4 regions of the Shinella sp. genome follow, and region 1 is predicted to be linked to each of the others. Evidence: riboswitches for the same ligand, from Rfam matches in the RefSeq annotation. Region 1 holds a riboswitch; each other region holds the start of a gene.
The links. A riboswitch is a leader RNA that binds a small molecule or an ion and turns the genes downstream of it on or off. The one in region 1 is predicted to bind cobalamin.
Positions count from the first base shown of each region.

Region 2: it holds a riboswitch for cobalamin, as region 1 does, so the genes downstream of both, nrdH (glutaredoxin-like protein NrdH) here and ACT6VE_RS12010 (aromatic ring-hydroxylating oxygenase subunit alpha) in region 1, are expected to answer to the same signal.
Region 3: it holds a riboswitch for cobalamin, as region 1 does, so the genes downstream of both, ACT6VE_RS32155 (acyl-CoA thioesterase) here and ACT6VE_RS12010 (aromatic ring-hydroxylating oxygenase subunit alpha) in region 1, are expected to answer to the same signal.
Region 4: it holds a riboswitch for cobalamin, as region 1 does, so the genes downstream of both, ACT6VE_RS20515 (acyl-CoA thioesterase) here and ACT6VE_RS12010 (aromatic ring-hydroxylating oxygenase subunit alpha) in region 1, are expected to answer to the same signal.

Region 1 is NZ_JBQVPI010000005.1:238,695-244,434, forward strand. Features, by position in the region: gene ACT6VE_RS11990 (FAD-binding oxidoreductase) at 1-26, opposite strand, end outside; gene ACT6VE_RS11995 (L-threonylcarbamoyladenylate synthase) at 39-1,013, opposite strand; gene ACT6VE_RS12000 (diguanylate cyclase domain-containing protein) at 1,175-2,233, shown strand; gene ACT6VE_RS12005 (DUF6656 family protein) at 2,282-2,887, opposite strand; cobalamin riboswitch at 3,187-3,435, shown strand; gene ACT6VE_RS12010 (aromatic ring-hydroxylating oxygenase subunit alpha) at 3,551-4,795, shown strand; gene ACT6VE_RS12015 (2Fe-2S iron-sulfur cluster-binding protein) at 4,797-5,740, shown strand, end outside.
Region 2 is NZ_JBQVPI010000011.1:179,697-185,436, reverse strand. Features, by position in the region: gene ACT6VE_RS20505 (methionine synthase) at 1-98, shown strand, start outside; gene ACT6VE_RS20500 (flavin reductase) at 125-748, shown strand; cobalamin riboswitch at 861-1,079, shown strand; gene nrdH (glutaredoxin-like protein NrdH) at 1,328-1,558, shown strand; gene nrdI (class Ib ribonucleoside-diphosphate reductase assembly flavoprotein NrdI) at 1,578-1,985, shown strand; gene nrdE (class 1b ribonucleoside-diphosphate reductase subunit alpha) at 1,985-4,171, shown strand; gene nrdF (class 1b ribonucleoside-diphosphate reductase subunit beta) at 4,186-5,175, shown strand; gene ACT6VE_RS20475 (cation-translocating P-type ATPase) at 5,306-5,740, opposite strand, start outside.
Region 3 is NZ_JBQVPI010000043.1:22,076-27,815, forward strand. Features, by position in the region: gene ACT6VE_RS32150 (LysR family transcriptional regulator) at 1-438, opposite strand, end outside; gene ACT6VE_RS32155 (acyl-CoA thioesterase) at 441-1,277, opposite strand; cobalamin riboswitch at 1,377-1,586, opposite strand; gene ACT6VE_RS32160 (DUF1852 domain-containing protein) at 1,967-2,950, shown strand; gene ACT6VE_RS32165 (methionine synthase) at 2,978-4,006, shown strand; partial or broken gene ACT6VE_RS32170 (flavin reductase) at 4,103-4,459, shown strand; gene ACT6VE_RS32175 (phosphatase PAP2 family protein) at 4,870-5,025, shown strand; gene ACT6VE_RS32180 (sensor histidine kinase) at 5,045-5,587, opposite strand; gene ACT6VE_RS32185 (HAMP domain-containing protein) at 5,630-5,740, opposite strand, start outside.
Region 4 is NZ_JBQVPI010000011.1:185,878-191,617, forward strand. Features, by position in the region: gene ACT6VE_RS20505 (methionine synthase) at 1-490, opposite strand, end outside; gene ACT6VE_RS20510 (DUF1852 domain-containing protein) at 518-1,507, opposite strand; cobalamin riboswitch at 1,749-1,962, shown strand; gene ACT6VE_RS20515 (acyl-CoA thioesterase) at 2,104-2,919, shown strand; gene ACT6VE_RS20520 (LysR family transcriptional regulator) at 2,922-3,809, shown strand; gene ACT6VE_RS20525 (DEAD/DEAH box helicase) at 4,147-5,740, shown strand, end outside.

The sequences.
Region 1 (5,740 bases):
TCGGGAGAAAGCGTTGCCTGGGCCATCACGTCTTCCTTTTAGCCGCGCGGGGCGGCCGCGCGCTGCAAACGGTCGTTGATCGCCTCGCCGAGGCCATCCGAAGGGATCGGCGAAAACGCAATCGAGCCTGCGCCCGTCGCATCCGCCTGTTTCATATAGCCGAACAGATTGGCGGCGGCTTCCGCCAGATCACCGCTGGGGCTCAAGTCCAGCACGAGCGCCGCATCGGCCTCGCCGGGAAGCGTCCTGCCGCCGAAGCGGATCAGCACCTCGCCCGGCCGCACGTCACGCGCATCGAGCCGCACGGGCGCGTCGGGCGCATAATGCGAGGCGAGCATGCCCGGCGCCTCGATCGTGGCGCCCGCCGTGTCGTTGCGCAGCACCGGGCGGCCGGTGACGCGCTCAACCTCGGCCGCATCCAGCCCGCCGGGGCGCAGCAGCCGGATCGTTTCGCCCTCGACCTTGAGGATGGTGGATTCAAGCCCAACCACAGCCGGCCCGGCATCGAGCACCAGCTCCAGCCGCGCGCCAAAATCCTCGGCGACATGCCGGGCGGTCGTCGGGCTGATACGGCCGGAGGTATTGGCGCTGGGGGCCGCCAGCGGCCGGCCGAAGGCGGCAAGCAGCCGGCTGGAAAAACCCGTCGGCACGCGGATGCCGACCGTGTCCAGCCCCGCGCGCGCCAGCGGGTGGATGGCGCTCTCCGGCCGGATCGGCAGAATGAGGGTCAGCGGGCCGGGCCAGAAGGCCTCTGCAATCTGGCGCGACAGCGGATCGAAGACGGCATGCTGCTCCGCCATGGCGAGATCGGCCATGTGGCAGATCAACGGATTGAAGCGCGGCCGGCCCTTCATCTCATAGATGCGGGTGATCGCCAGCGGATTGGTGGCATCGGCTGCAAGGCCGTAGACCGTTTCCGTAGGGATCGCGACCGGCACGCCGCGGCTCAGCACCTCCGAGGCCCGCGCCAGCGCCACCTCCGGTTCCGTCCGCGTATCCACGATGTAAGCCATGTCGCCCTTCCGTCGTTTCCGGCCTCCTTTACAGGGCTTTGGCGGCAAATGCCAAGGGCACAGACGGATTGCTTAAAATTCGAATGATCGGGTTAGAGGGGTCGAAAGAGCGGCCTGCTATGGGTGAGGTGAACAGTCCCGCACGCAGGTCCCCGCACCAGATGACTCACAAGAAATCCTCGACGACCGACATCGCCCTGCGCGTCGCAACGGCCATGAAGCAGATGGGCATCGATGGCCTGCCGCGCAACTACGAACTGGTCTATGAGGCCTATGCCGGCGCCAATCCGGATCTGGTGCGCGATTTCGTGGCGCTCGGCAAGTACAAGACCCAGGCCATGCTCGATGAACTCGGCCGGAAGTACCTGCCCCACCAGCACGAGGCGGGCGTGCTGCAACGCTCGGCCGGTGCGATCAGCGGCGAGATGAGCAATTTCATGGACCTGCTCAGCCAGGAGCGGACGTCGCTTTCCGACTACGGCCGGCTGATCGGCGAGGCCTCGCAGGTCATTCAAAAAGCGGGCGGGGTGGACATACTCGGCGGCTCGCTCGAGGCCCTGCAGCGCGCGACGGAACAGCGCGTCAGCCACACGGCGGAAATGGCGGCAAAGGTTGCCGCGCAATCGGCCGTCATGGAGGGCATCCAGAAGGAGATGGCGGATTTCGAGGCGATGAAATTCATCGACCCGCCGACGAAACTCGGCAACCGCCGCGCCTTCAACAAGGCGCTCGCCCGAGTCTATGCCAATCCGGACCTGCCGATGCTCTGCGGCGTCGTCGTCGCCGAGGTCGATGCCGACCGCCGTTTCTCGCCGGCCCAGATCGAGGCCCTTTCGGACCATCTCGTCACCTTCTACGGCGGCCTTATCCGCCAGGCGTTCCCGGCCAACGATCTCGCCGTGCGCTTCGACGGCCTGCGCTTCGGCTTCCTGTTCCAGACGTCGGACGAGGGCGAGGTGACACGGCTCGTCGATCTGTTGCGCGCAGCGTTCCAGACGGTGGCGCTCCGCGACCCCCGCACCGGCCGCAATCTCGGCCATCTGACCTTGTCAGCCGGTGTGTGCATGTCGGACCGCGCCGACAGCGCGCTCGACCTCGCATCGGCCTGCGACCGGGCGCTTCTGAAGGCGAAGGGCGCCGGGGGCGATCTCGTCGTCGTCTACGGTCGCGGTGACGAAGTGCCGGCCGGCAAGGAATGGATGCTGTACCGGGCGTCCTAGAGCAATTCCAGCAAAGGTGCGCAGCGGCTTTGCATGCCGCGAAATGCTCTAAAGTGCGCGGATGATCTTGCGTAGCGCCTCGTTGCGGGCACCGAGCATCAGCACGTTCTTCATGGCAAGCTTCGGGTCGTCTGTGCGGAAGATCACGCCGTTGCCGCGCACCTTGCGGTCGATGGTGAGGCGGCCTTCCTCTTCCGTCGGGGTGATCGCGATGGCGAAATACATGCGGCCAGGCTTCTTCGAAATGCCGGCGAAGAACTGTTCCCCGTCGCCGATCTCGGCACGGAAATTGGTCATGTAAAAGGCCCATTGCACGTTCGGGAATTCCGCAAAGCGGGAATTGGCCACCGTGATGTGGCAGTAGCCGAGATGCGGCGTCTCGGCCAGCGTGCGGTGGAAGATCAGCTTGGGAAACTGGATCGTCTCGTGAAAGCCGTTGATACGGTCATGGGTGACGCTGCCCGCCCGCTCCAGCTTGCGGCCGGTGCGCTCGGCCACTTCCTGATAGGAGAGGTAGCGCTTCTCGCTCGGGCTCCAGCTGATGTCGCGGTCGATGCGGCCGGTCCGGAGGAACTGGGTGTGTACGGCTGCTTTCGGCGGGTTCGCACGCTTGTAGGCAACGGCGTCGTAATATCGAAATTTCGTCTGCTGCACGTGGCGGCACTCCATCCTCGCGCCCTGATCGCTGACGAGTTTAGGAAAACGTCGTTAAGCAATCCTTTCTGTTGCACTCCCAATTCCTGTCCTGACAGTATTTTAGTCGCAATATGACAAGCGCGTGATGCTTGATCACAGCGCAGCCCCTGTCGGGGCAATGCGCCGAAAAATTGGGCATATCGCTTTGGTATGACTGGAAAAAGTCAACCGGTCACACCCCAAGCCATCTGGAAAGAGCTGTCGTCAAATCAGGAGACCGTGTCGTTTTTCGACATGTTATGTGATGATTCTTGCGGTTAGATAAGGAAACTCAAGGTGCCACTCTCAAGCGAGGGTGGAGAATTGGGAAGCCGGTTTAAATCCGGCGCTGCCCCCGCAACGGTGTTGGAGCAAGGTGCAGCAGTAGCCACTGGACGGGAGGTCTGGGAAGGCGCTGCACCGGTTCGGAAAGCATGACCCCGAAAAGTTTTCGACTTTTTGGACACGGTCATGACCCGACAAGAACACTCCTCAGCCCGGAAACCAGCCTTGCAGAAACGATCGTGACTGGCTGCGGCGGGCGGCCGGGAAGCGTGCATTCCGTGCGGCTTGCCGCGTGGATGCCGTCTCCTTCCGTGCGCCTCATCCAAAAGCAAAACCTGGATATTCTGAGGATCCGGCATGGACATTCGCAGCGACGTGCTCCGCAAGCTCAAGAACCGGCGCGACGGCTACAGCCTCGAGCAGGCCTTCTATATCGACCAAGACCACTACAAGCTCGACCTGGAGACGATCTGGTATCGCGACTGGCTGTTCATCGGCCATGACTGCGAGATCCCCAAGGCCGGCAACTATTTCACCGTGCAGGTCGGCGATTATCCCGTCGTCATCACCCGCGATCGCTCGGGCACGGTGCGCGCGCTGCACAATTCCTGCCGCCACCGCGGCTCGCGCGTCTGCACGCAGAACAAGGGTTCGTCGGCCAAGCTCGTCTGTCCCTACCACCAGTGGACCTACGAACTGGACGGTTCGCTGCTCTTCGCCCGCCACATGGCGGAGGATTTCGACAGGACGCAGCACAGCCTGAAGCGCATGCATTGCGAGACCGTCGGCGGTTACATCTTCATCTGCCTTGCCGATGAGGCCCCGGATTTTGCGCCGTTCCGTGCCATGGTCGAGCCCTATCTCGCCCGTCACCGTCTCGGTGAGACGAAGGTCGCCTTCGAAAGCACGATCATCGAGAAAGGCAACTGGAAGCTCGTCTGGGAAAACAACCGCGAGTGCTACCACTGTGCCGCCAACCATCCGGAACTCTGCCGCACCTATCCGGAAGCGCCGAGCGCCACCGGCGTGCAGGGCGCCAAGGACGACCCGGTCATCGCTGAGCATTGGGCGAAGTGCGAGACCGCCGGCCTGCCGAGCGAGTTCCGCATGTCACTGAGCGGCCAGTTCCGCGCCGCCCGCATGCCGCTGATCCAGGACGCCGAGAGCTACACCCTGTCGGGTGCGCGCGCCGTCGCACGCCCGCTCTCCAGCGACGTGCAGGAAAGCCATATCGGCACGCTGCTGCTCTTCCACTACCCGACGACATGGAACCACGTGCTCGCCGACCACGCCATCACCTTCCGCGTGCTGCCGCTCGGCCCGGAACTGACGCAGGTCACCACCAAATGGCTGGTCAACAAGGATGCCGTGGAAGGTATCGATTACCGTCTCGACGAACTCACCCATGTCTGGACCGAAACCAACGACCAGGACCGCCGGATCGTCGAGGAAAACGCCTTCGGCATCCGCTCGCCGGCCTACCAGCCCGGACCTTATTCGCCGGAAGATGAAGGTGGCGTCATGCAGTTCGTTGAATGGTACGCCAATTTCATGATCGAACGGCTCGACGGCGCCAAGCAGCCGCTGTCACGGGTGGCGTGAGATGACGATCGCCAGCCAATTCCGCCATTTCGACGAACTCAATCCCTGGCACGATCGCCACAACCTCTTGGAATGTGTAGCCGCGACCGTCGAGACGACGGATGTGATGACCTTCACCTTCCGCTCGGATCGCGACAACTGGTTCCGCTATCTGCCGGGCCAGTTCGTCACGCTGGAACTGCCGGTCTCCGAAGACGAGCCGGTGATGCGCACCTACACGCTGTCCTCGACGCCCTCGCGCCCCTTCTCCGTCGCCGTGACGGTGAAGGCGCAGAAGAACTCGATCGGCACGCGCTGGATGTTCGACCATCTGAAGCCGGGCATGAGGCTGAAGGCCTTTGGACCGCTCGGCGACTTTTCCTTCGTGCGCTATCCCGCCGAAAAGTACCTCTTCATCTCGGCCGGCTCCGGCGTCACGCCGATGATGTCGATGACGCGCTGGATGTCGGATTGCGCACCGCAGTCGGACGTCGCCTTCGTCACCTGTGCGCGCAGGCCGGACGACCTGCTGTTCAAGGCGGAACTCGAATGTCTGGCGGCCCACATGCCGAACCTGGCGCTGGGCTTCGTCGTCGAAGGCCACAATCCGCGCGACGGCTGGCATGGTCTGCGCGGCCGGATCGACGCGGCGCGCCTGTCGCTGCTCGCACCCGACTTCCGCGACCGCACCGTGTTCTGCTGCGGCCCGGAACCGTTTATGCGCGGCGTCAGGGACATGCTGAAGGTCTGCGGCTTCAACATGGACCGCTACCACGAGGAGAGCTTCCAGCCGGCAGCAGCACCGGCACCGGAGGAGATCGCCATCCGTGCCGGCGCCGGCGAGATCGAAGTCGATGCCAATGCGGTTGCCACCATCTCCTTCACCATGGCCGGCAAGGAAGGCAAATGCCCGCCCGGCCAGACGATCCTGCAGACGGCACGCGCCGCCGGCGTGCGCATCGGCGC
Region 2 (5,740 bases), on a different contig from region 1:
ATTGCGGCATGGCGCCTCTCTCGCGCCGGGTAGCGCGGGGCAAGCTGAATGCTCTGAGCGCGGGCGCAGAAATCGTCCGAAAAGAGCTCACGGCTTAGTGCCGGCTGGGTATCCAGAGGCCGGCATGACTATGGTGGATCACCGCTTCGACCCTGTCGACAAGGCGACGTTTCGCGACGGCATGTCGCGCCTCGGCTCGGCGGTCAACGTCGTCACCACCATATCTAGCGGCACGCGTTACGGCTTTACGGCCTCGGCGGTCTGCAGCGTTAGCGACACACCGCCGACACTTCTCGTCTGTATCAATCGTGCGAGCTCCTGTTTTCATGCCTTCGAAAACGCGGCGCACTTTTGCGTCAATACATTGATGCCGGGCCACGAGTGCATCTCCGACCATTTCGGCGGGAAAACGTCGACGGAAGACCGTTTTTCCGTCGGCGATTGGGAAGTCGGGCTCACAGGTGTACCTGTCCTGGCCAACGCTTCGGTCAGCTTTGAATGCGGCCGCATCAGCAGCGTTGACGAAGCGACCCATCACGTATTCTTCGGCCGCGTCATCGATATCCGTCAGAACGATCAACGGGCGACGCTGCTCTATTGCATGCCTACCTCCATGCCTAGACCACACGAGGGCTCAGTCTCGAGGACCGGAGATAGGCTTGCAGTCTACACTGGGCCGCCAGTGAGCCTTCATACGAAGGCTAAATTGGTGCCTATTGTGCAGGGTCGGACCACCGAGTTCCGATAAGAGGCTAGGGTTACAGGGCCTGACCGAATGTGGAGGGACTACCGCGCTACCCAATCCCCAGCCTTTTCTTGGCTCAACACTCATAGTCGTTGACGAAAAGTTCTCCTCATCTACTATATATAGTGTTCGAGGTTCTTCCGATTCGCGTCGGAAGCTAAGACGGGAATACGGTGCGCCAGGTCCAAGATGGGCCAGGCAATGCCGGAGCTGCCCCCGCAACTGTGAGCGACGAGCATCCGCTCGGTAACCACTGAGGCCCCAAAGCCTCGGGAAGGTGAGATGGATGTGATGACCCGCAAGCCAGGAGACCTGCCTCAAACGAAAACGTCCACGGGCGGGGTGTCCGGAAGGTCGCGTAATGGTGCGGGATGTCTCCGCGCCTGCGCTTCCCCGAACAGTCCGCATGAACCACTTCGGGGTGAAGTCCTATGAGTTCGAGTTTTTATCCATGTCGACGCGAGTGACGGGCGCTTAAGCGCGACCGGCGGCTTTCTTTTGCTGCTTTCAAACCAGTTTTTGCCCGGATATCGGCGGATGTCCGAATGCTTTCGCACGCCTATTCCATACGAGGGGACGACCATGACCATCACCGTTTACAGCAAGCCCGCCTGCGTTCAATGCACTGCTACCACCCGGGCGCTCGACCGCCAGGGCATCGACTACACGATCGTCGACGTTTCAGCTGATGCCGAAGCTTACGAACTGGTGCAGGGCCTCGGCTATCGTCAGGTACCGGTGGTGATCGCGGGTGAGCAGCATTGGGCCGGTTTCCGTCCGGACATGATTAGCGGTCTGTCTGCTGCTGCCTGATTTGAGGGGCCTGAACGTGATGGGTGGTCTCGTCTATTTTTCCACCAAGTCGGAAAACACCCGCCGTTTTGTCGGCAAGCTGGGCCTCGAGGCCCGGCGCATCCCGATCAATAGCGATGAGCTTCTCGACGCCGATGCCCCTTACGTTCTGATCGTCCCGACCTATGGCGGCGGCGAGCAAAAAGGCGCGGTTCCGAAACAGGTGATCCGCTTTTTGAATAACGCGGACAACCGGAAGAACATCCGCGGCGTGATCGCCGCCGGAAACACCAATTTCGGCGCAGCCTTTTGCAGCGCCGGCAATATCATATCCGCCAAGTGCCAGGTGCCTTTTCTCTACAAGTTCGAGCTTCTGGGCACGCAGGAAGATGTCGATCAGGTCAAACACGGATTGGAACGATTTTGGACGCGACAAGCAATTCTGTAATGCGGGATGCAAGCGAGGCTCCGCTCGAGGCCGTGGCCCATTCGGGCGGCAAGGCCGTGATCAAAGGTCCAGACGCCGCACTCGATTACCATGCATTGAACGCCATGCTGAACCTCTATGACGAGGACGGCAAGATCCAGCTCGACCGGGATCGGCAGGCGGCCAAGCAGTATTTTCTGCAGCACGTCAACCAGAACACCGTGTTCTTCCATAACCTGCGGGAGAAACTCGATTACCTTGTCACCGAAGGTTATTACGAACGGGAGGTTCTGGACCAATATTCTTTCAATTTCGTCCGCGACCTGTTCGATTACGCCTATGACAAGAAGTTCCGCTTCCCGACCTTCCTTGGTGCATTCAAATATTACACCAGCTACACGCTGAAGACGTTCGACGGAAAGCGTTATCTTGAGCGCTACGAAGACCGCATCTGCATGGTCGCGCTGACGCTTGCGCGCGGCAATGAACAGCATGCCCGCAACATGGTCGACGAGATCATCGCCGGCCGTTTTCAGCCGGCCACGCCGACCTTCCTCAATGCCGGCAAGAAGCAGCGCGGGGAGCTCGTGTCGTGCTTTCTACTGCGCATCGAGGACAATATGGAATCGATCGCCCGCGGGATAAATTCGGCGCTGCAGCTTTCCAAGCGCGGCGGCGGCGTTGCCTTGTCACTGACCAATCTTCGCGAGGCGGGCGCGCCGATCAAGCAGATCGAAAACCAGTCCTCCGGCGTCATCCCGGTGATGAAGCTTCTAGAAGACAGTTTTTCCTATGCCAACCAGCTCGGCGCGCGTCAGGGCGCAGGTGCGGTTTATCTCAACGCTCATCACCCGGACATCATGCGCTTCCTCGATACCAAGCGCGAAAATGCCGACGAAAAGATCCGCATCAAAACACTGTCGCTGGGCGTCGTCGTGCCGGACATCACCTTCGAACTCGCCAAGAACAACGAGGATATGTATCTGTTCTCGCCCTATGACGTGGAGCGCGTCTATGGCGTCGCCTTCAGCGAGATTTCCGTTACGGAAAAATACGAGGAGATGGTCGCCGACAGTAGGATCAAGAAGAAGAAGATCAAGGCACGCGAGTTCTTCCAGGTGATCGCCGAAATCCAATTCGAAAGCGGCTACCCTTATATCATGTTCGAGGATACGGTGAACCGCGCCAATCCGATCGCCGGGCGCATCACCATGAGCAATCTCTGCTCGGAAATCCTGCAGGTCAGCGACGCCAGCACTTACACGGCCGATCTGTCCTACGATCACATGGGCAAGGATATTTCCTGCAATCTCGGTTCGCTCAATATTGCCAACGCAATGGATTCAGACGATTTCGGCAGGACGATCGAGACATCGATCCGGGCACTCACGGCGGTTTCCGAGATGAGCAATATCACCTCCGTGCCTTCGGTTGCCAAGGGCAACGAAGACAGCCATGCGATTGGCCTCGGCCAGATGAACTTGCACGGTTATCTCGCCCGCGAGCGCATCTTCTACGGTTCGGACGAAGGCGTCGACTTCACCAACATGTATTTCTACACCGTGACCTATCACGCCATCCGCGCCTCGAACCGGCTGGCGGTCGAGAAGGGTAACAGCTTCAAGGGTTTCGAGAACTCGAAATATGCTTCAGGTGACTACTTCGACAAATACACCGAACAAGAATGGATGCCCGCGACCGAGCGCGTCACCGAACTGTTCGAGAAAGCCGGCATCCACATCCCGACCCAGCAAGACTGGTCAAACCTGAAAGCTGCCGTCATGCAAGGCGGGCTTTATAACCAGAACCTGCAGGCCGTGCCGCCGACAGGCTCGATCTCCTACATCAACCACTCGACCTCCTCGATCCACCCGATCGTCTCGAAGATCGAGATCCGCAAGGAGGGCAAGATCGGCCGCGTCTATTACCCGGCCGCCTTCATGACCAACGACAATCTCGACTACTATCAGGACGCCTACGAGATCGGCCCGGAAAAGATCATCGACACCTACGCGGCGGCCACCCAGCACGTCGATCAGGGACTATCGCTGACGCTGTTCTTCCGCGATACGGCGACGACCCGCGATATCAACCGGGCGCAGATCTATGCCTGGAAGAAGGGCATCAAGACCATCTATTACATCCGCCTTCGCCAGATGGCGCTGACCGGCACGGAAGTGCAGGGCTGCGTATCCTGCGCACTCTAACGCCGGTGAGCCACATGAATATTCAAGTGAAAACTAAAAGCCAGGAACCCGCAGCCGCCATCCGCGCCATCAACTGGAACCGCATCGACGACGACAAGGATCTCGAGGTCTGGAACCGTCTGACCAGCAATTTCTGGCTGCCGGAAAAGGTGCCGCTGTCCAACGATATTCCGTCTTGGGCGGCGTTGAAAGCCAACGAGCAGCAATTGACCATCCGGGTCTTTACCGGCCTTACCTTGCTCGACACCATCCAGAACGGTGTTGGCGCGGTGCGGCTGATGGAGGATGCGGTCACCCAGCATGAGGAGGCCGTGCTGTCCAACGTCTCGTTCATGGAGGCTGTGCACGCGCGTTCCTATTCCTCCATCTTCTCAACGCTTTGCTCGACGTCGGATGTCGATGATGCCTATCGTTGGTCGGAGGAAAACGAATTCCTGCAGCGCAAGTCGGCGCTGATCATGGAGCAGTATGATAGCGGCGATCCGCTGAAGAAGAAAATCGCTTCGGTCTTCCTCGAAAGCTTCCTGTTCTATTCCGGCTTCTATCTCCCGATGTACTGGTCCAGCCGGGCAAGGCTCACCAACACCGCCGATCTCATTCGCCTGATCATCCGCGACGAAGCGGTGCATGGCTACTATATCGGCTACAAGTTTCAGCGCGCCGTCGAGCTTCTGCCGGAGGCAAAGCGACAGGAGATCAAGGATTTCGCCTTCGATCTGCTGCTCGAACTCTACGACAATGAAACGACGTACACCGAAGCCTTGTATGATGATGTCGGGTTGACGGAGGACGTCAAGAAATTCCTGCACTACAATGCCAACAAGGCGTTGATGAACCTTGGTTATGAAGCCTTGTTTCCGGCCGAGGCCTGCAAGGTCAACCCGGCAATCCTGTCCGCGCTCTCACCCAATGCCGATGAGAACCACGACTTCTTTTCTGGCTCGGGATCATCCTATGTCATCGGCAAGGCGGTGGCGACGGAAGACGAGGACTGGGACTTTTAAGTCTCTGACCTCGCTGGCAGTTCTCGTGAGATCGAATTAGAAATTAGCGGGGTTGAGGGTTCGACTCCGCTCAAGGCGACGATTTCTTGTTGGCTTGTCGGGTGTTGTGCGGCTGGGTAGGTGACTTGTCTCATCTGCCCCAGCGCCGAAGCACCCATTTGCGGACCTCGCCGAACCAAAGGACGCTGCTGCCGATGGCCACGCAGACGAGCCACTGTTCAAGCGGCAGGGGGACTGTCCCGAACGCCACGTTGAGCGGTCCGAAATTGACGACCGCAATCTGGAGTAGCACTGACAGTCCAATGGCTGCCCACAGCCACCGATTCGTAAACAGATGGCGGAAAGCACTGGTCGTCTCAGAACGTGCGTTGAAGCAATTGAATAGCTGGGCAAGAACCAGGACAGTGAACCCGGCAGTTCGAGCCTGATCAAGGCTCTGCGAACCTTCAATCAGCCCACCCGGCAGGTAAAGATCGATGGTGAGAAGCGTGGCTAGCGCCATTACGAGGCCGATTGCGATCACTCCTCGCCACATGCGCGCGTCGATGGCGCGCTCGTTCACCTT
Region 3 (5,740 bases), on a different contig from region 1:
GATCAGGATATCGATCTCGTACCCCGTCAGCGCCGCCACACCGCCGAAAGCAAATGATGTCTTCAGTTCCAGGCCCACATCCGGCCATTCCGTGAGATAGGGCTTTGTGACCCGTATAAGCCACTGGTGGCATGGGTGGCATTCCATGCCAATCTTGAGCGAGCCTCGCTGGCCGTGGCGATAATCCGACAGGACATCCTCGGCCCTTTCAATCTGGGGCAGAACGCGCTGCGCCAGTGTCACGATGTAGCGGCCAGCCTCGGTGAGACGAAGGTTACGGCCGTCCTTTTCCCACATCGCCACGCCGCAGCGCTCTTCCAACTTGCGGATCGTATGGCTAAGAGCCGACTGGGAGACGTTCAGCCGCTCAGCCGCAGCCGTTAGGCTGCCCAAACGGTCGACTTCACGCAAGATCGATAGATGTTGCCTGTCCAGCACGGTTATGCCCGCCCCGGATTAAAGGTAAGCGATTCCGCTGTGGCGCTATCGCGAACAGGAACCGGCCGATGGTCTTTATCGACCGCCACCATGGTGAAACATCCTGTGGCCGTAACATGCCTCTCGCCGGTCAGGAGGTTTTCGGACCAAAGTTTCGTCTCGATGGACATGGAGCTGCGTCCCACGCGCTCAACGCGCGCCTCCGCCTCGACAATTTCACCGATCTTAATTGCTCGCGCGAAGTCGATGCGCTCTGACGAGGCGAGCACGACCAGCGTGCCGGAGTAGCGCGACGCTGCAACGAATGTGGCTTTGGTCATGTAGGCGATCGCCTCGCCCCCGAATATCCGGCCGACGCTGTTTGCCTGATCCGGAAAGACGATGTCGGCCATGGCAAGGGTGTCCGTAGTGTCCAGGGTTTCCGCCGGTGCGAGCTCGGCCAAAGCATAGCTCGCGGCGTGGCTGCCCTCCGGTATCGCGACCATATGGAAGATGCCGCGCGTACAGGTGTGTCGCTGACGGCCGACTATGGTCTCCGCCGCCATCTCGACCTCGACCGTCAGGAAACGGCGCCCTGACTTGACCGGTCTGGCCGTGAATTCAACGATGTGCCCGGTGCGCGCGGGTTGCCTGAAATCGATCCGCTCGCAAGAGGTGGTCACGAAGGGCGCCCGCCCGAACCTGGTTGCCGCGATGAAGGCTACGCGATCCGTGAGAGCAAGTCCGGCTCCGCCGAACAGAGTGCCGTGATGGTTGGTATCTCCGGGAAAGACGATATCGATGAGACTGGTTGTCGAGCCATGCTCGGCAGGCTTTTCTATGGTCGCGATCTCTGTCATCTGCACTGCCATCAGGTTGCGGCCGGGCAGCGGCATGACGCAGAGACGACGGCACGGGAGTGCTCATCGCGAAAGCGGCACTCCGGGACACCCCGCCCGTGGACGTTATCTATCGCGGCAGGTCTCCTGGCTTGCGGGTCATTGCTTTCGTCCGTCTTCCCGAGGTATGCCTCAGTGACATGGATGGACGTTCGCTCGCCGCTTACAGTTGCGGGGGCAGCCTCGGCTTCGGGCTTTGATCAAAGCCCTCACCGAATTCCCTCTTAGCTCCGGACTTTCATCCGCAGAACCACGATGACGAACCAATGTCTCATGTCGCCAGAGCGGTCAAGGCGTCTATCACGGAGGCATGGCGGATGTGGAAGGTGCCCCCGCGCCTATGTCCCGTCGGTTTTGCGTGCTGAACGGGCATTCGAGTACCTCGATGTCTGAAGGCGGCTCGTGAGATACCGTCATCTCCGCATTTTTTGTCTCTGGCTTCGACCTCAAATCATGAGCACGGCTCATGCTTCCGTGAGATAATACCATTTTTTCTCGATCGATCCCTCAGGCATAAACCGCACACCACTAGTATGTCTGGGCGGTGTGAACGCTGCCGACTGGGAATATGGAAAGTAATGTCCGGTGTGCCCTGAATTTTACGTCACTAGTCTCAGGTTTTATATCGGGAAGCAGGGCGCGCCGTCGTGATGAATAGTTATTTCGATTTTAATATTAAGGCAGTTCAATTGTGCGAAGAATATCGCCCCTCAGAAAATACGCGCATTACGACCAACTTTGCTAATTTGGCTAGAGGGGAGAGCCGCCGAGAGAACCTGCGCAATGCGTTGACGATGATTGACAACCGTTTCAACGCCCTGGCGCATTGGGATAACCCCAAAGGTGATCGTTACTCTGTTGAGCTCGAAATCATTTCCGTCGAGATGAACATTGGCGCCGGAGGCTATAGTAATGCCTTTCCGCTCATTGAAATATTGAAAACAACTGTCGTTGATCGCAAAACGAACGAACGTATTGACGGCGTCGTGGGCAATAATTTTTCCTCTTATGTGCGCGACTACGACTTCAGCGTGTTGTTGCCAGAGCATAACAAAAATCGACCCGGGTTCAGCACGCCGGATAATTTTGGCGATCTGCATGGAAACTTGTTCAAGTGCTTCCTGAATTCAAATGCTTACAAAGAGCATTTCAACAAGCCGCCAGTCATATGCCTAAGCGCATCAAGCAGCAAAATCTATCATCGGACGGACAATCAGCATCCCGTATTGGGCGTCGAATACAAACAGAATGAACTATCCTCGACCGACGAATATTTCGGGAAAATGGGATTGCAAGTTCGCTTTTTCATGCCGGCGAATAGCGTTGCGCCTTTGGCGTTTTATTTTCTCGGCGATCTGCTCGATGACTACACCAATCTTGAGCTTATCAGCACCATCAGCACGATGGAGACTTTTCAGAAGATCTATCGACCCGAGATTTACAACGCCAATTCCGCGGCGGGGGCCTGCTATCAGCCGAATCTGAAGCACCAGGATTACTCGTTGACCCGGATTGTCTACGATCGAGAAGAACGGAGTCGGCTGGCGATTGAGCAGGGGAAGTTCGCCGAGGAGCACTTCATCAAACCGTACGGGGCCATTCTTGAGCAAAGATCTGCCAATCACATCCTCTGACGAGCTAGAAACATAAGGTCGCCTATCATGAAAACACTGTTGCCCACGTCAACCGCCGGCAGCCTGCCCAAACCCTCGTGGCTTGCAGAGCCTGAGAAACTTTGGTCGCCTTGGAAGCTGCAAGACGAGGAACTGATTGAGGGCAAACAGGACGCCTTGCGTTTGTCGTTGGATGATCAGCGACAGGCAGGCATCGATATCGTCAGCGATGGCGAGCAAACGCGCCAACATTTCGTTACGACGTTTATCGAACACCTCGACGGGGTTGATTTTGAGAAACGTGAGACCGTCATAATTCGCAATCGCTATGATGCGAGTGTCCCCACGGTCGCGGGCGCCGTGTCTCGCCAGAAGCCGGTTTTCGTCGAAGACGCCAAATTTCTACGTCAGCAGACGAAGCAGCCCATCAAATGGGCTCTGCCGGGTCCCATGACGATGATCGATACGCTCTTTGATAGCCACTATAAGAGCCGTGAAAAGCTGGCCTGGGAATTTGCCAAGATCCTTAATGAGGAGGCGCGGGAGCTGGAGGCTGCCGGCGTCGATATCATCCAGTTCGACGAGCCCGCATTCAACGTCTTCTTTGATGATGTGAATGACTGGGGCGTCGCCACATTGGAGAAAGCAATCGAGGGCCTTAAATGCGAGACCGCTGTCCATATCTGCTATGGATACGGCATCAAGGCCAATACGGATTGGAAAAAGACCCTGGGATCCGAGTGGCGGCAGTATGAGGAATCTTTCCCCAAGCTACAGAAATCCAGTATCGGTATGATCTCCCTGGAATGCCACAACTCTCATGTCCCGATGGATCTCATCGAGCTTGTTCGAGGCAAGAAGGTGATGGTCGGGGCCATCGACGTGGCAAGCGATACCATTGAAACCCCAGAGGAAGTGGCCGCGACCCTGCGAAAGGCGCTTCAGTTTGTCGATGCGGACAAACTTTGCCCTTGCACGAACTGCGGAATGGCGCCCCTGTCTCGCCGTGTAGCAAGAGGCAAGCTGAATGCTCTGGCAGCAGGTGCAGAAATCGTCCGAAAAGAACTCTCGGCCTAGTGCTGGCTGAGCAGCAGGGGGCCGACATGAACATTGTGAAGCACGGCTTCGACACCGTGGACAAAGCCACGTTTCGCAACGGCATGTCTCGGCTCTGCAGTCAACGTCGTCACCAACAGATACAGCGGGAAGCGCTACGGCTTTAAGGCCTCAGCGGTCTGCAGCGTCAGCGACACGCCGGCAACACTTCTCGTCTGCATCAACCGTTCGAGCTCGTGTTTTTATGCCTTTGAGAACACGCGCCACTTCTGTGTCAACACGCTGATGCCAGGCCATGAGGACATTTCGAATGTCTTTGGCGGAAAGACACCGAAGGAGGATCGATTTACGCTTGGCGAATGGAGAGAAGGCTTCACGGGTGCCCCGTCCTGGCCAACGCCTCGGTCAGCTTCGAATGCGAGCTCACCAATGCCGTCGACAAGGCAACCGACCGCATTCTCTCCGCGCGCGTGATCGACATTCGTTAGAATGAAGAACAGGCAACTTTGCTTTATTGCATGCGTCGCTATCTCGGCGACTATGCACAGCCGCCGAGCGAACGCGAGCACTCAGTCTGGACTCCACAAGGGTGGACCGGCACTCTATCACGAATTAAGTTCAGTCCTCGCGTACACCACATCATAACCATCCGCCTATTCGTGTGGCCGCACCGTTTCTGCGCAGTGTAACGGCGCGGCTCGACCCTCTCTTTCGCTATCATGGACGGGCAGCCGGCCATATTACGATTTTGGAGTGGCCTGCAGCCCTTCAAGCGTACTGACCTGCCACTGAGGAAATCGACATGACTGCTGTCGGCGGTCACCTACCTGACGCTCGGCGCTCTGTTGTCACAGGGCAGGGGTCGCACCGAGAGGACGTAAATTGTGGGATGTGCAATCCTGCTCACCGCCTTGATCGGCGCAAGCCGCGTTTTTCTGGGTGTGCATTATCCGAGCGACGTTGCAGGTGGCTGGTGTGCCGGTACGATCTGGGCGCTCTCGTGCTGGATGGTTGGCCGCCGGTTTGCGTTCGATCGATAACCGGGCCGTATTCTGCCGGTCAGGCTGGAGGACCGAATTTGAATGTGATCACTGTCCCGGGCCGATTGTTGGCGGCGCTGACCGTCGCGCCGTGCAGATAGGCAATCGCCCGCACGAGACTGAGCCCAAGACCGCTGCTGGATGTGCTGCGGCTCTTGTCGAGCCTGTAAAGTCGGCGAAACACGTTTTCGCGCTCGTTTTCCGGAATGCCTGGTCCGTGATTGGCAACCTTCAAAAGGCCCTGTTCGCCCCGAACGAGGGCAACGGTGATCGCCGTGCAGGTCGGGCAATGGGCGATCGCGTTCTCGATCAGATTGACCAGCTTCTGTTTGAGTAGATTCTTGTCGCCGTGGATCGTGGCGGCGTCGATCTGCCCCGCGGTCAGGGATTGCCGGTTGTCTTCCGCCACGTCCGCATAGGTCTCGACCACATTGAGCAGCAGTTGGTCGAGGGCAAGTGGCTGGAAGTGCAGCTTGCGAACACCAGCCTCGATCTGGGATATGCGCAGCAGGGCATCGAACGTCGCGTTGATCTGGTCGCATTCCGCAAGCGCCTCCTCCAACAGGGAGCGAAGAAAATCGTCCGCCGCACTCCGATCGAGCGCCTAGTCGATCATCAGTTTCAGCCGGTTGAGCGGGGTCTTCAGGTCATGGGCGATGTCCGTGCTCACCTGCCGTATGCTTTCGACAAGCGTGGAGAGCCGTACGAGCGCCAG
Region 4 (5,740 bases), on a different contig from region 1:
CCTCCTGATTGAGGATTTTGGCGAACTCCCAGGCCAGCTTTTCCCGGCTTTTATAGTGGCCGTCGAAAAGCGTATCGATCATGGTCATCGGACCCGGCAGAGCCCATTTGATCGGCTGCTTGGTCTGTTGACGTAGGAATTTGGCATCTTCGACGAATACCGGCTTCTGGCGAGACACGGCACCCACGACCGTCGGCACGCTCGCATCGTAGCGATCGCGGATCCTGACCGTTTCACGCTTTTCAAAGTCGACCCCGTCGAGGTTCTCGATAAAGGTTGTGACGAAATGCTGGCGGGTCTGCTCACCATCACTGACGATATCAATGCCCGCCTGCTGCTGATCGTCCAGCGCAAGCCGCAGCGCATCCTGCTTGCCCGTGAGCAACTCCTCGCCTTGCAGCTTCCAGGGCGACCAGAGCTTTTCAGGTTCTGCAAGCCACGAGGGTTTGGGCAAGCTACCGGCGGTTGACGTGGGCAACAGTTTTTTCATGTTGGGCTACCTTATGTTTTTGGTTCGTCAAAAGGCGTGATTGGCAGACCATTGCTCAAGAACCGTCTTGTACGGCTTGATGAAGTGCTCCTCGGCGAATTTCCCCTGCACCACGGCGAGCCGGCTGCGCTCTTCACGATCGTAGACAATACGCGTCAGCGAATAATCCTGGTGCTTCAGATTTGGCTGATAGCAGGCCCCTGCCGAGGAGTTGGCGTTGTAAATCTCGGGCCGATAAATCTTCTGAAACGTCTCCATCGTGCTGATGGTGCTGATCAGCTCGAGATTGGTGTAATCGTCGAGCAGATCGCCGAGAAAATAGAGGGCAAAAGGCGCGACGCTATTCGGCGGCATGAAGAAGCGAACCTGCAGCCCCATTTTTTTAAAGTAGTAGTCCGTCGCAGACTGTTCATCCTGCTGGTATTCGACGCCCAATACCGGATGCTGGTTTCCAGTCCGACGGTATGTCTTGCTGCTGGAGGCACTCAGGCAGATGACCGGGGATTTGAGAAAGCGCTTTTTGTAAGCATCTGAACTCAGGAAGGATTTGAACAGCTTTCCATGCAGGTCGCCGAAATCATCCGGCGTGGCGAATGCGGGGCGATCCTTGTTGTAAGCCGGCAATACGACGCTGAAGTCGTAATCTCGGACATAGGAGGAAAAATTATTGCCGACGATGCCCTCGATGCGTTCGCCAGTCTGTCTGTCGACGATATTCGTCTTCAGGATTTCGATGAGTGGAAAGGCGTCATTTTTTACACCAGCACCGATCGTCATCTCAACCGAAATGATCTCGAGCTCGACCGCATAGCGATCGCCCTTGGGATTATCCCAATGCGCCAGGGCGTTGAAGCGATTATCGATCATCCTAAGCGCGTTGCGAAGATTCTCCGCCCGGTTGTCGCCTCTCGCCAGGTTTGCGAAATTCGTCGTGGCACGCGTGTTGTCGGAGGGACGATAATCCTCATCGAAGCGAATGCTTTTGATAGAAAATGCGAGATCTTCGTTCGTTGCCATCCGTCTTCCTCAGTTCTCGATATAGAACCAAACCCTGGTTCGTCGTCTTCCAGCCGAGACAATTCTCCGCCCGACTTTCTCAGCCCGCTTCCTTCATATTGTCGATAATCAGGCGCGGTGCGTGCTTTATGCCCGAGGCCTGGGTCGAGAAATATTGGTTTTATCTCATTGAACGATGAGCCGTGCTCATGAGTGGTCGCAGACCGGTTCGCAGGCGGCTTGACCACTTCAGCAACATGCGACATTGGTTCGTCATCGTGGTTCTGCGGCGCGCAAATGCTCCGGAGCTAAGAGGGAATTCGGTGAGGGGCTTGATCACAGCCCGAAGCCGAAGCTGCCCCCGCAACTGTAAGCGGCGAGCGAAAGTCCATCCAAGTCACTGAGGCCTGCCTCGGGAAGACGGACCAGAGCGAAGACCCGTAAGCCAGGAGACCTGCCACGATAGATAACGTCCACGGGCGGGGTGTCCCGGAGTGCCGCTTTCGCGATCGGTGTTCCCGTGCCATCGTCTCTGCGTCATGCCACTGCCCTGCCGCAACCTGATGGTAGAGCCGATGACTGAGACGAGGACTGGGCCGAGGATTGAGACTGCGACGATGGGCAAGCCTGCCCGGCATGGCTCGACAACCAATCTCATCGATATCGTTTTCCCCGGAGATACCAATCATCACGGCACCCTGTTTGGGGGAGCCGGGTTGGCTCTGATGGATCGCGTCGCCTTTATCGCGGCGACCCGGTTCGGGCGGGTGCCTTTCGTGACGGCGTCCTGCGAGCGGATCGACTTCCGGCAGCCCGCGCGCATCGGGCACATTGTCGAACTCACCTCCAGACCGGTCAAAGCCGGGCGCCGTTCCCTGACGGTCGAGGTCGAGATGGTGGCTGAGGCCATCGTCGGTCGTGAGCGGCATACCTGTACACGCGGTCTATTCCATATGGTCGCCAGACCGGAGGGACAGGACGGCGCCAATTACTCGCTGCCCGCACTGCTTCCGGAGGCGGAAGCCGCGCCGGGCACCAGCGATACCGTCACCATGGTCGAGATTGTTTTTCCGGATCAGGCAAACAGTGCCGGCCGGATGTTCGGGGGCGAAGCAATCTCCTACATGACCAAGGCCGCATTCGTCGCAGCGTCCCGCTATTCCAGTAAGCTGGTGGTCCTGGCGTCATCCGAGCGTATCGATTTCGCGAGGGCAATCGAGATAGGTGAAATCGTCGAGACCGAGGCACGCGTCGAGCGCGTGGGCCGGAGTTCGACGTCGATCGAGACGAAACTCTGGTCCGAGAACCTACTGACCGGCGAGAGGCAACTCACAGCCGCCGGGCACTTCACCATGGTCGCGGTCGACGCCGATCATCGGCCGGTTCCCGCGTGCGAGAGCGGCGATGTCGCTGATCACCAAGGGCGGGCCTAACCATGCTGGACAGACAACATTTATCGATCCTGCGCGAAGTCGACCGCCTCGGTAGCCTGACGGCGGCGGCAGAGCGCCTGAACGTCTCCCAATCCGCTCTCAGCCACACTATCCGGAAGCTGGAGGAACGCTATGGCGTGGCGATGTGGGAGAAGGATGGACGAAACCTCCGTCTCACCGAGGCCGGACGATACATCGTGATCCTCGCTCAGCGCGTTCTGCCGCAGATCGAACGAGCCGAGGATGTCCTGTCGGATTATCGCCAAGGCCAGCGTGGCTCGCTCAAGATCGGCATGGAATGCCATCCTTGCCACCAGTGGCTGATGGGTGTCACCAAGCCCTACCTCATGGAGTGGCCGCAGGTAAGCCTCGAACTGACGACGTCGTTTGCCGCCGGCGGTGTGGCGGCGCTGACAGGATACGAAATCGATATTCTGATCACGCCGGATCCGATCGAGATGCCCGGCATTCATTATCTCGCGGTATTCGACTACGAGCTCGTGCTTGCCGTGCCCGCCGATCATCCGCTGGCCCTGAAAGGCCACGCGGAACCTGCGGATCTGCTGAATGAGACGCTGTTCACCTATCCCGTACCGCCGGAACGACTGGATGTGTTTACCCAGTTCCTTGTCCCCGCCAACAGCCGGCCGCGCCACCACCGCAATGTCGAGACGACAGAGATGATGCTTCAGCTCGTTGCGGCATCCCGCGGAGTCAGCGCCATTCCCGACTGGCTGGTGCACCGGGAGGCGGCTGCGCTCGGCCTTCGTCCCGTCAGGATCGGAACAGCTGGGATCCAGAAAAGCATCCACCTTGGTCTGAGAGATGGCGACGACACTGTCGATTTTATCGCCGGGTTTCTCGCGACGTCGCGCCAAGCGTTGGCGTGACGAGGCATGACGAGGCATGACGAATGGGTCTAACGGCTCCGTAGACAGCGCGAGAGAGAGAGCGAAAATAGAGAGTGCCATTTAATGGTCTTGAACGGAATCGAACCGCCGTTCTACGGCAGAGATGCGCTAACATCCTGAATTTAATCCCAATCATGCCTCTGCTTCCGATAGTTGATTTTAGTCGTCGTCCTGGCGCGCCAAACCAAACCAATCCCCAGTGTCAATTGATTTGTATCGTAAGCGCCACAAGTGGATTTGGCGGTGGATACTCCGAAACTCTCCAAACAAGGCGAGCGAATCGCAGTATAAACAACTCAAACTGGTGGGGTCTTACTTGGCTGATTTGTTTACACAGCGGGTTTCCATATCTTTGCCTGAGCGATATTTGCTGCGTGGCCGTGTCGCAGGGAACCTCATTCGGCAACTTGCTGCACCTCGGACAGATCTTGATGTCGCTTTGGATGCCAACACAAAAGGCTATTTTAGCGATTTAGCCGATGAACCGAGTATCGCCCTTTTACGAAGGGGAATAAAGCCGCCTTCGAATTACGATCAGATTGTTCGTATTGACGAGGTGGTGCCAATCTCATCGATCCGAGCAGTACTGTCCCGCCCATCGGTGCGCTGGCAGAGGCCAGCACCTCTAGAGCCGGCCAAGATATCCCTCCAAGATTTCTCGGAGCGGCACAAATCAATCAGAGCGACTTGGAACGATGCTCTTTCCTTGCGAGAGGAGCAATACGAAGGCGATCGGCGCGTCATCACGGGGTTTCGGCCGCCTCAGATCGGTGCCGTTCATGCGATCAAGGCGCATTGGGTTGTGTCCGATGCCCCTTCAACGCTCGTGATGCCTACAGGGACTGGCAAGACGGAAACCATGCTCAGCGTCTTCGTGTCTAGCGATGTCGATAAGCTTCTTGTTATCGTCCCGTCCGACCAGCTACGCACGCAGATCAGCGAAAAGTTCATCAACTTCGGAGTGCTGAAGCAGTTCGACCTAATAAAAGGAACGGCTCTTTATCCAGTTGTGGCTACCCTAAAGAAGGCACCTACTTCTCTGGAGGAAGTCGACGCCATTTTCGGCCGCGCGCAGGTTGTTGTTGCCACCATGCAGTCGGTCTCGCGACTAACCGTTGAGCTTAAGGATCGTATCGCAACGCATGTCACGCATCTCTTCGTCGACGAGGCACATCACATAGGCGCGACGACGTGGAAAGCTTTCAAGACCCATTTCGTCCGGCAGAAGCGCTTGATCCTGCAGTTCACAGCGACGCCCTACCGGAACGACAAAAGGCGAGTGGATGGTAAATTCATTTTCGTTTACCCGCTGCGGCGGGCCCGTGAGCAACACCTGTTTCGGCCTGTCAACTATATCCCCGTAATGGAATCCGATCCCGCTCAGGCCGATCTGTCGATTATCCGGGAGGTAGGTGAGGCGCTCGATCGCGACCTGCTTCAGGGGCTAGACCATTTGGCGATGGCCCGTACAAGTGTCATAGACAGGGCACAGACCCTTTTGACCCTTTATAGGAAGCACCTGCCCCGACATGCCGCAGAGCTGGTCCATAGCAAGATGCCGGCGAGCGAACGCGAGGACGCATTGCGGAGGCTGCGTAGCGGGGCAATCCGCATCATCGTGTGTGTCGACATGCTCGGAGAAGGTTTCGACCTTCCTCGTCTCAAGATCGCAGGCCTTCATGATCGCCATCGAAGCGAGGCGGTGACCTTACAGTTCATTGGCCGGTTCACTCGCGCCGAAACAGGTCTTGGCGACGCCACTGTGATCGCGGGGGTGTCACTCGAAGATCCAAAGGAATGGCTCAACGCGCTCTATAAAGAGGACGCTGACTGGAACACACTTCTCGAAACTGGAAGCGAAAGCCGCGTCGAGCATCAACGGCGACGCGAAGAGCTCTACACCGGCCTCG